3 linked regions of the Terriglobus roseus genome follow. The protein of the gene in region 1 interacts with the protein of each later gene in a pairwise test. Links are inferred from orthologs where the notes say so. Each region holds a gene or a part of one and is shown in the gene's direction. Other genes may lie near its edges.

What was found.
Region 2: the proteins of dnaE (region 1) and dnaN interact in binary tests that used the Escherichia coli proteins (3 or more experiments, as listed by UniProt). The link is inferred for Terriglobus roseus from one-to-one orthologs.
Region 3: the proteins of dnaE (region 1) and BLT38_RS16340 interact in binary tests that used the Escherichia coli proteins (3 or more experiments, as listed by UniProt). The link is inferred for Terriglobus roseus from one-to-one orthologs.

Annotation. Positions count from the first base shown.
Region 1 is NZ_LT629690.1:1,880,907-1,885,153, forward strand. The notes cover bases 46-4,139. They hold dnaE (DNA polymerase III subunit alpha), read left to right. Parts: upstream 46-405; coding sequence 406-3,939; downstream 3,940-4,139. Other genes in these bases: BLT38_RS08015 (pyridoxal phosphate-dependent aminotransferase), read left to right, coding at 46-348; BLT38_RS08025 (DUF4136 domain-containing protein), read right to left, coding at 3,991-4,139. Outside these bases: more of BLT38_RS08015, read left to right, coding at 1-45; more of BLT38_RS08025, read right to left, coding at 4,140-4,247. UniProt on the Escherichia coli protein: DNA polymerase III is a complex, multichain enzyme responsible for most of the replicative synthesis in bacteria. This DNA polymerase also exhibits 3' to 5' exonuclease activity. The alpha chain is the DNA polymerase catalytic subunit.
Region 2 is NZ_LT629690.1:4,177,012-4,179,976, forward strand. The notes cover bases 37-2,848. They hold dnaN (DNA polymerase III subunit beta), read left to right. Parts: upstream 37-765; coding sequence 766-1,932; downstream 1,933-2,848. Other genes in these bases: BLT38_RS17505 (hypothetical protein), read left to right, coding at 2,139-2,597. In the rest of the region: BLT38_RS17510 (hypothetical protein), read left to right, coding at 2,905-2,965. UniProt on the Escherichia coli protein: Confers DNA tethering and processivity to DNA polymerases and other proteins. Acts as a clamp, forming a ring around DNA (a reaction catalyzed by the clamp-loading complex) which diffuses in an ATP-independent manner freely and bidirectionally along dsDNA.
Region 3 is NZ_LT629690.1:3,907,461-3,910,477, reverse strand. Bases 21-2,884 are described here. They hold BLT38_RS16340 (pyridoxal phosphate-dependent aminotransferase), read left to right. Parts: upstream 21-801; coding sequence 802-1,968; downstream 1,969-2,884. Other genes in these bases: BLT38_RS16335 (hypothetical protein), read right to left, coding at 1,969-2,884; BLT38_RS16345 (MarR family winged helix-turn-helix transcriptional regulator), read left to right, coding at 366-770; BLT38_RS16350 (hypothetical protein), read left to right, coding at 21-361. In the rest of the region: more of BLT38_RS16350, read left to right, coding at 1-20; more of BLT38_RS16335, read right to left, coding at 2,885-3,017. UniProt on the Escherichia coli protein: Shows aminotransferase activity with methionine and histidine as substrates, and to a lesser extent also with phenylalanine.

The DNA of each region.
Region 1 (4,247 bases):
GTAGCCACACCAGTGCAGGCCGCACTTCCCGCATGGCTGTCCGTACGCGCTCAGATTCAGCAGCAGATATTGGAGCGTGTAACGGCGAATCTTATCGCGTTGGATAACCTCATTCGTGGGACTGTGGTCAGTCGACTCAGGGTGGAAGGCGGATGGTGTGTTGTATTGCGAGTACCCGCCGTTATGGACGACGTTGCCCTGGCGATCAGCCTATTGGACCAGGCGCATGTAGCCGTGCATCCGGGTTCGTTCTACGGCTTTCCCTCGAAAGGCTGGCTGGTAGTCAGTCTCCTGGGTAATCCTGCGCAATTTGCTGAGGGTCTGCAGCGGATGTTGCAACTGCTCTAATTTGTACCTCGTTTTCCGCAGCCTCGTACCACATGCTTCAAGTCCTAGAATCAAACTATGGCGGATCGCGAATTTACCCATCTCCACCTTCACACCGATTACAGCCTGCTGGACGGCGCTTGCGACGTTGATAAGCTCGCCTCGCACCTGAGCAAACTGGGCCAGAAGGCCGCCGCGATGACCGATCACGGCAACATCTATGGTGCTGTGCACTTTGCCGCAGCAATGGAGAAGAAGGGCATCAAGCCCATCATCGGTTGTGAGCTATATCTGTCGCAGACTGCGGATCACCGCGAGATGAGCGGCGGTTACAACCACTTCCTGTTGATCGCAGAGAATGATGAAGGTTATCGCAACCTTGTTCGTCTGACGAGCGAAGCCGCAGTACATGGTTTCTATCGCAAGCCGCGCGTCTCGAAAGAGTTTCTGTCGAAGCACACGGAAGGTCTTATCGCATTCAGCGGATGCCTTGCAGGTGAAGTGAATCAGCACCTGATGGCTGGCAAGTATGAAGAGGCCAAGAAGTCCGCGGGCATGTTCCAGGACATGTTCGGCAAGAACAACTTTTTCCTTGAAATCCAGGATCACAATCTGGAGCCCGACAAAGGCGTTTGCGAAGCGCTGTATCGCATGGAGAAGGATCTCGATATCCCTCTGATCGCCACGAATGATGCGCATTATGTTGCGGGCGACGACAGCCGCGCTCACGAGATTTTGCTCTGCGTGCAGACAGCCGGTTCGATGAATGATCCGAACCGTTTCAAGTTCGACACGCAAGAGTTCTATATCAAGTCCGCAGAGGAGATGTATCGCACCTTCCAAGGCCATGAAGAGGTTTGCGATCGAACGAATCAGTTTGTCGACCGCTGCAATGTAAAGCTGACAAAGGTCAAGAATCCATTCCCTCGTTTCCCCACACCAGACGGAATGGATCTTGAAGATTACTTCGAACACGTTTGCCGCGAAGGCATGAAGAAGCGTCTCGATACAGCGGTGGCACATCTGCGCTCCCGTGGTCTGCTGCGCTACGAAATTGCAGACTATGAAGCGCGCCTGAACCGCGAGATTGACACCATCAAGAGCATGAAGTTCCCCGGCTACTTCATGATCGTGTGGGACTTTATTCGCTATGCGAAGGAGCAGAACATCCCCGTAGGTCCGGGCCGTGGTTCGGCTGCAGGTTCTCTCGTCGCATACGTGATGGAGATTACGGACGTTGATCCGTTGCAGAACGAACTGCTGTTCGAGCGATTCCTGAATCCAGAACGTATCAGCATGCCGGATATTGATATCGACTTCTGCATGAATCGTCGTGGCGAAGTCATCGAGTATGTGAAGCGTAAGTACGGTGCTGATCAGGTAGCGCAGATCATTACGTTCAACACGATGGCTGCAAAGGCCGCCATCAAGGACGTCGGCCGCGCGCTTGAAATGCCTTACGGTGAAGTGGATCGCATCGCGAAGATGATCCCCGCCACCATCGGCATCACCATTGATCAAGCATTGAAGGATTCGCCGCCGCTAGCACAGGCGTACGAGAGCAATCCGCAGGTTCGAGAGATCATCGACAACGCTTTGCGGCTTGAAGGACTGGTGCGTGGCGCTGGTGTTCATGCTGCCGGTGTTGTGATTGCGCCGCAACCTTTGACAGAGCTCGTTCCTGTCACGCTGACTAAGACCGACGATCTGGTCACCGCGTATGACATGAAGGCTGTCGAAAAGATGGGGCTGCTCAAGATGGACTTTCTTGGGCTCACCACTCTTACCGTCATCGACGACTGCCTGAAGCTGATCAAGAGCAATCGTGGCGACACCGTCGAGATGGATAAGATTCCGCTGGATGATGAGCCAACGTACGAAAAGGTCTTCCATAAGGCGCTGACCAGTGGTGTCTTCCAGTTCGAATCGGGTGGTATGCGTGACGTTCTGCGCCGCTATAAGCCAACGACAGTAGAAGATCTAACCGCTCTCAACGCGCTGTATCGTCCTGGCCCAATTCAGGGCGGCATGATCGATGACTTCATCGAACGCAAGTGGGGTCGTCGCCCTGTTGAGTATCTGCTGGATGGTCTGGAACCGCTTCTGAAGGAGACGCTGGGAGTCATCGTCTACCAGGAACAGGTTATGCAGATCTCGTCAGTCATCGCCGGCTACTCGCTCGGTGGGGCTGATCTGCTGCGTCGAGCAATGGGGAAGAAAGACCCTGCGGCGATGGCGGAGCAGAAAGACATCTTCATGAAGGGCGCTGCCGAACGTAAGCACCCGAAGGAAAAAGCTGGCGCGCTGTTTGATCTGATCCTGCAGTTCGCGGGATACGGCTTCAACAAGTCACACTCATCAGCGTATGCATTGCTTGCCTATCACACGGCTTATCTGAAGACGCACTACCCGGTTGAGTTCATGGCAGCGCTCCTGACCAGCGAAACTTCCAAGCCTGAAAACGTAGTGAAATACATTCAGGAATGCCGCGAAATGGGCATCACTGTATTGCCGCCGGATGTCCAAATCTCCGATGCGAATTTCACGCCAAGCGGTGACGCAATTCGGTTCGGACTGGCAGCCATTAAGAATGTCGGTGGCAATGCCATTGAAACCATCGTTAGTTCGCGAAACAAGCTGAAGCAGGAAGGGAAGTCGGGGTTCAGCTCGCTGTGGGATTTCTGCGAACAGGTAGAGCTTCGTCTACTGAACAAGCGTGTGCTTGAATCGCTGATTAAGGCTGGCGCCATGGATAGCTTCGGCCCTCGTGCTCGCGTATTTGCAGCAGTGGACAAAGCGATGGAGCGTGCGCAGAAGTCGCAGCGTGACGCAGCTAGCGGACAAAGCGGTCTGTTTGGCTTGTTCGATGCATCACCATTTGGCGATGCTACCGCTGCTCCAGACGACGATCTGCCGAAGGTGCCTGAGTGGGATGAGCATGAGCGGCTTCAGAACGAGAAGGAAGTGCTCGGCTTCTTCGTCAGCGGTCATCCGATGGATAAGTATCGCGAGAAGCTGCGCAACATCAAGGGTGTTCTCGATACAGCAACAGCCTGCGAAATGAAGCCCGAGCCTGTGGTGTTTCAACGTGGCCAGCGCGAACCGCAGAATGAAATTCAGATTGCGGGTGTGATCTCCGGTCTGAAGGTGGCAAAGAGCAAGCGCAGTGGTGAAATGTACGCTTCGGCCATTTTGGAAGATACCGTTGGCAAGATTGATCTGATCGCGTTCCCCAAGGACTACGAGAAACTTCAGGAGAAGCTGAAGATCGATGTCCCAGTGCTGGTGCGCGGTTCCTTACGTGGCGAAGAAGACTCAGCCCCAAAGCTCTCTCTGACTGGAATTACGGCGTTGGAGGATGTGCAGATCAAGTTGCCGGAAGCGCTCCGTATCCGGGTGCCATTGCATCACCCTGACGCGGCGTTGCTGGAGAAGCTGGCGACGCTGTTTCAGGAACGTCCGGGACCGGGCAAGCTGCTGCTTGATCTGGAAGAGCCTGGAGAGTTCTGTGCTGTACTAGAGCCGCAAGGATTCAGTGTTTGCGCAGACAGGCTTTTCATTGATCAGGTAGAAGACCTGATCGGCGCAGGAGCCGTTAAGGTTATTAACTAACCAAAAGAGAAATGGGGCACGGCATGAATTGCTGTGCCCCATTCTGTCGCTTTAACGAACTTTGTGAACATCTGGCATCTTGTCGAAGATTTTGTCTACGGCTTTCTCACCCTTCTTTGCGTTCTTATCAGGGTTCTTTGAAAGATCATCGACAGCCGTTCCGCGAAAGATCAACTGATGTGTCCGTGCGTCATACACGTCCACAGCAAGGGTTCCTACGGGAATGTTGTAGACCGTTGTCGTGGCTGGCCCTCCACCGCCCCAGCGCCCCCAGCCATACCATCCGCCCCAGCCTCCATAACCCCAGC
Region 2 (2,965 bases), 2.3 Mb from region 1 along the record:
CCCTCATGCACCATTTCCGATGCTCACCGTAACAAATTCTTCATATCTTCCCCAACCGCAAAAAACGTTTGGGACCGACAATCCACAGATTCTCGTAAACCCTGTGCAAACGGTGGACAAACCCGGTATTCCTCAGGCCAAACGTCGCGCCTGTGGATAGAAAAGACGTAGCAATCACCGCAATCAAGCGGTTCGGACCTCGGTTTCCACTTCCACACGCCTCCACGGTGCACATTGCCTGTGAGGAAACCTGTGGAAGACGTGTAAACCTAGCCACGCTATGCGGAATCTCCTCCCGGCGACACACATCTTCCGTTCTTCGCGGACACTTTTTCTGAATCTCGTCCACTATCTAACTCTCATCGCTGCAACAGTATGGGATGTTCTTCCACATTTCCTAACCAAACGATTACGACGGCTATTTCAATCTTTCCTTTTCACTCAGGTTCTTAAAAGCAGTCCTCGCATCAGCCTTGTCGTAGCTTGCGTGGAGCTGTGTCGCCGCTTTCCACGGTTTGGTCCGTGCCTTCCACATCCCCCGCCCGGCTAGGATGAGCCTTGTCAAAACCACCACGCACCAGCTTTGTAACCGGGGATAAAAACCAGCCTTGGGAAACGCAGCAGCGCGGTGATACGCTGAAATCCACTCAGGCTCCGGGCCCACAGTCGCTCTGTAAGCTGACTCAAACCGTTGCCGCCGCACACAAGATTTGTCCTGAACTCTTGGAGGTCTCCACCGTGTCCACCACTGCCTCGCTACCTTCGATGGAAACCAGCGGCGCCGCTCCCACCGGCAATCTCGATATCACGGTCACCCGTGCGGAACTGCTGCGTGAACTGACTGCCGCACAGTCCGTCGTGGAACGGAAGACGACGATCCCCATCCTGTCGAACTTCCTCTTTGAAGCCGATGGTGAACGGCTGACCATCACGGCTACCGACCTGGACCAGAGCCTGCGCACCTCTTGCCCTGCACGCGTGAAGAAGTCCGGCGCATGCACCGTCCCGGCGCGCAAGCTGTACGACTACATCCGCCTGTTGCCCGAAGGCGACATCTCCATCAAGCTGATGGACAACCACTGGGTGCAGATCCGCGCTGGCCGCTCCAACACCAAGATGGTGGGCATGGCGCGCGCGAACTTCCCCCAGGTGCCGGAATTCCCAACCACAGGCGCGGTTAAGATCGCAGCACCGTCGCTGAAGAGCCTCATTTCCAAGACCATCTTCGCCATCTCCAGTGAAGAATCGCGTTACACGCTGAACGGCGCGCTGCTCGTCCTCAAGGCTGAGTCCATGGCCATGGTCGCAACAGACGGTCATCGCTTGGCTCACGTTGAGCGCTTCGGCGAAACGCTTGAAGGCATCTCGGGTGAAAAGAAGACACTCATTCCGCGCAAGGCGCTCGGTGAACTCTCTTCCCTATTGGCCAACACGCCCACCAGTGAAGACAACGACTTCATCGAGTTTGCTGACGATGAAACCACGCTGTTCTTCCGCATCGGCGGTCGCGTGCTCACCAGCCGCAAACTCACCGGCCAGTTCCCCAACTACGAAGCCGTTCTGCCGCGCGACAACAACAAGTTCGTCATCGTCCGCAGCGAAGACCTCATGGGTGCTCTGCAGCGCGTGTCGCAGTTTGCTGACGAGCGTAGCGGCGCCATCAAGATTCGCCTGGAGCAGAACGAACTCCGCATCTCGTCTTCGTCCACGGACGCGGGTGAATCGGAAGACTCCATTGAAACGCCGTACAACTACGATCCGCTCGTAGTCGGTTTCAACTCGGCCTATCTCATTGACTTCTTGAAGGCCATTGGCAACACCGGCGAAGTCCGTCTCGAATTTAAGGACGCACAATCCGCAGGCCAGATGCGCCCTGAAGACGCAAACGAAGATCAGAAGTATCGCTACATCCTCATGCCCATGCGCATTTGAGGTGCGGCAATCAGCACCAAAGAAGCCCGGCCTCGCGCCGGGCTTTTCTATTTCCTGTAGAACGCAAAAAATTTCACGTACGCAAATCATTTGCTGGCATACTGGCAACGATCTTCCGTCACTCCAGAAACATCGTGATCCATCCGTCCGCGTATGCCTACGGGTAAGTAGTCGCAGCACCCATTTCTCATGAGGTGATGTTTGGTATGACAGGCCTGCAGATCTTTACTCTCATTCATGTACTCATAAGCCTCATCGGTATAGCCACGGGGTTTCTGGTTCTGTTCGGCTTTCTTCGTAATTCACAGAACCGTTCGATGAATCTGCTGTTTCTAAGCACAACGGCACTTACCAGCATCACTGGTTTCTTCTTCCCGTTTCATGGAATCACACCAGCGATAGTGGTTGGCATCATCTCGCTGGTGCTGTTTATCCCCGCTATCTGGGGCTATCAAAAGGGATACAGAAAGACTTACATCATCACCGCATCCATCCTGCAGTTCTTTAACGTGATGGTGCTCGTCATCCAGAGCTTTATGAAGATTCCGCCACTGCACCAGTTCGCGCCCACCGGCAAAGAACCCATCGTGGCCATCTTCCAGCTTTTAACTCTCCTGTTCATCGGCGCACTCGCAACGTTGGGCATTCGCCATCGCGAGCAGTGATGCCCATCCGCATCGCATAACGTGAAGTAAGGAAAGGCTCGTCTTATTAAGCGAGCCTTTTCCTATGCCTGTGATTCCGCAAACTGGCAGCGTCTTTGTTGTTCGAAATAGCAAGGATGGTTACGTAGATATTGCGCGTCTACGGAGTTTCTGACCCTCCCCAATGGGTGAAATCTACCCATTTTTACTGGGCTAAACTCAAATCATCTCTCCCCTTCTCCCCCGGTGTAGTCCAGGCCGATCGCGCAGAGATTCGTAAGAACGCGCAGCCGCCTAGGTAGATTTTTTGAATTAAGGAATACGAACCATGTCACATCGTCATGTGCACGCAGGCCTGCGTGGCCTGATGTCCCGCGTTATCTCCACTT
Region 3 (3,017 bases), 2.0 Mb from region 1 along the record:
TCTGGGTGGACTTGCATCTGCGCAGGCGCCAGCCAGCCCCTCATCGCTTCCAACCGTGCCCACGACGAAAGTCATTGCGATTGGCAGTGTGACTGCTGTCGGGACTGGTGCGAACCGCGTAAGCATCATGCCGCAGGAAGTTTCTGCCACGGTGCGGCTGTACCTTGGTGGCAAGATTGACCAGTGGTACGTGCGCAAGGACAAGCCAGGCGTGGTGTTCCTGATGAACGTGTCCACTCCCGACGAAGCGCATGAGCTGTTGGAGAAGCTACCGCTGGGAGTGGCCGGCATGATGACATTTGATCTGATCCCGGTGGGTCCGCTGAGCCCGTTGAATTACCTTCTTCCTAAGGAGAAGTGAAACGGTGTTTTGTTATTGCGCGGAAGCGCGCCGCGTTTCTCGACTGCTCACTGCGAAGTATGACGCCGCACTGGCGTCGGCGGAACTGACGTCGGCACAGTTTGAAACGCTCAGCGTATTGCATGCCATGCAGCATTGCAGTGGGCGAGTGTTGGCCCAGAAACTCGCTGTAGATAAGACCACCCTATCGCGCAATCTCCGTGGCATGATCGAGGCCGGCCTTGTTGTGTCCAAGGGCTCGGCCGAAGATACGCGGCAGATGGACTACTCTCTGACAGCGGCTGGTCGCAAAAAGTTGGTGAAGGCCCAGCCTCTATGGCAGGCTCTCCACGAGGAAACGAACCGGCAACTCGGCTGGCATGCGGCGTCCGCGCAGAAAGTGCTGCGGAGGATGGCCGCAGCACTGTAACTACGTCCGCCGAAACGCTAAGATTGGCTGCATGAGTAAGCTGCGAACCAGCGCAACGGCGCCCATCACTGTGCAGAGCGAAATCCGCGCCATGAGCGTGTTGTGCGAACAGGTGGGCGGCATCAACATGTCGCAGGGCATCTGTGACACGGATGTTCCCGCGGTTGTGATGGAAGGCGCGAAGGCCGCAATGGATGCGGGCTTCAACATCTACACGCGGCTAGATGGTATTGCGCGTCTGCGTGATGCGGTGGCGGCCGACTGGTCGCGGCGCAACGGCGTGCCTGTCGATCCCGAACATGAGGTGCTCATCACCAGCGGCGCTACCGGTGCGTTCTATTGCGCGGCACGCGGACTGCTTGATCCCGGTGACGAAGTCATCCTGTTTGAGCCGATGTACGGCTATCACATCTACACTCTGCGTGGCCTTGGGCTTGAGCCGGTGATTGCGCCGCTGGAGTATGGCACGTGGGCGCTGGATGTGGATGCATTGCGCGCAGTGATCACGCCGAAGACGCGAGCGATTGTTCTGAACACACCATCGAATCCCTGCGGTAAGGTCTTCACGCGAGAAGAACTGCAGGCGGTCGCAGCCATCGCCATTGAGCAGGATCTGTTTATTCTCTCGGATGAGATCTACGAGCACTTCATCTATCCTGGCCACACGCACATCAGCATCGCAACGCTTCCGGGGATGAAGGAACGCACCGTCACCATCTCTGGTTTTTCAAAGACGTACAGCGTCACGGGATGGCGTGTGGGCTATCTGATTGCCGATGCAAAGTGGATACCTGCAATTGGCTTCTTCGCCGACACGGTATACATCTGCGCGCCTGCGCCATTTCAACATGGTTGCGCGGCAGGGCTTGAATTGTTGCCACCATCGTTCTACACGGAACTTGCGGCGGAGCACGATCGCAAACGCGCGCAGACAGTCGCTGCGTTGCAGGATGCAGGTCTTACGCCGCACATACCGGATGGCGCGTATTACATCGTTGCCGATGCAACACCGCTGCATGGCGCTACAGCCGCGGAGAAAGCGCGTGATCTGCTGGCGCGCACGGGTGTTGCGGCCGTGGCTGGTTCCGCGTTCTTTCGCAAAGGTGGTGGCGAGAATCTATTACGCTTCTGCTTTGGCAAACGCGATGCCGATCTGGATGAGGCATGCGAGCGTTTGCGGAGCCTATCAAGCAAATAGCTAAAGCACGCTGAGGAAGTTCACCAGGTCCTGCTTCTCACGTTCGGTGTAACGCGCTTGATACCGGCGATCGTAGAAGTCCACAACGGCGCGCAGGTTTTTCGCAGAGCCCGCGGTGAAGTACGGCGCACGTGCAGGCAATGCGCGAAGCTGCTGCATCACCAGCGAACCCACATCAGCACATTTGCCTGTAATCAGCGCGCGTCCGGGATCGTTCGTGTAGATCACGCGGCCAAGGTAAGGATGCGGCGTCGCCTTTGCGTCGCACGTGATCTTGAATAGCGGCAGATCTTTCTGGTCGCCAGCCCATGGCAACGACGAGGTGCCAATGTCCATCCATGCCTGCGTGGTGGCTGCGCCTGTGCGGCGTTCACTATGGCAGGTAGTGCAGGTTCCTTGCGTGGTTTTACCGGTCTTCAGATTCGCAGTCTGCGTAATTGCAAAGGTGCGTGACGAGAAGACAACACTGCCGCGCTCCACGGAACGACGGAACTCATTTTCGGGCGCGTTCGAAGTCCCCGCCCAATTGGCAAGCGTCATGCCGTTGCCACTCGGCAAAGCGGCTGCGCGTGCCAGATTCCACGAGCCCAGCAGCGCGGGTGCGCCAAAGCTGGAGATGTCGCCGCCGGTGTCATCGTGCCCTTGCGAAACGAAGATCTGCCGTTCAAAAGCAACGATGCTCTGCATGTCGTCGGCAGAGATGTTGCCGTTGCCCTGCATGTGTTTGTGAAAGGCATCCTGCGCCTGCGCTTCCAGCGTGGTGGCGCGGCTGTCTGCAGTGAACGCGTCGGCAGCTTCCAGATAACGCAGGTTCGCCGCCATGCGTGGGCGCCGATATACCGACACGGAAGGACTCACAGCATGCAGTCCATATGTTTTGCCGCTGTTGCAGCCCGTGGGGTCGCGCATGACTTCGATGCGGAACTCAGGCGTCACGCCCTCGGTGGGCCACTGCTGCTGAATGCGGAAGAGACCTTTCTCAAGCAGCAACGAATGTGATGCGCGATCATTCTGCGGCAGGTCAGGGCAGTTTGATCCATCCACAGCAG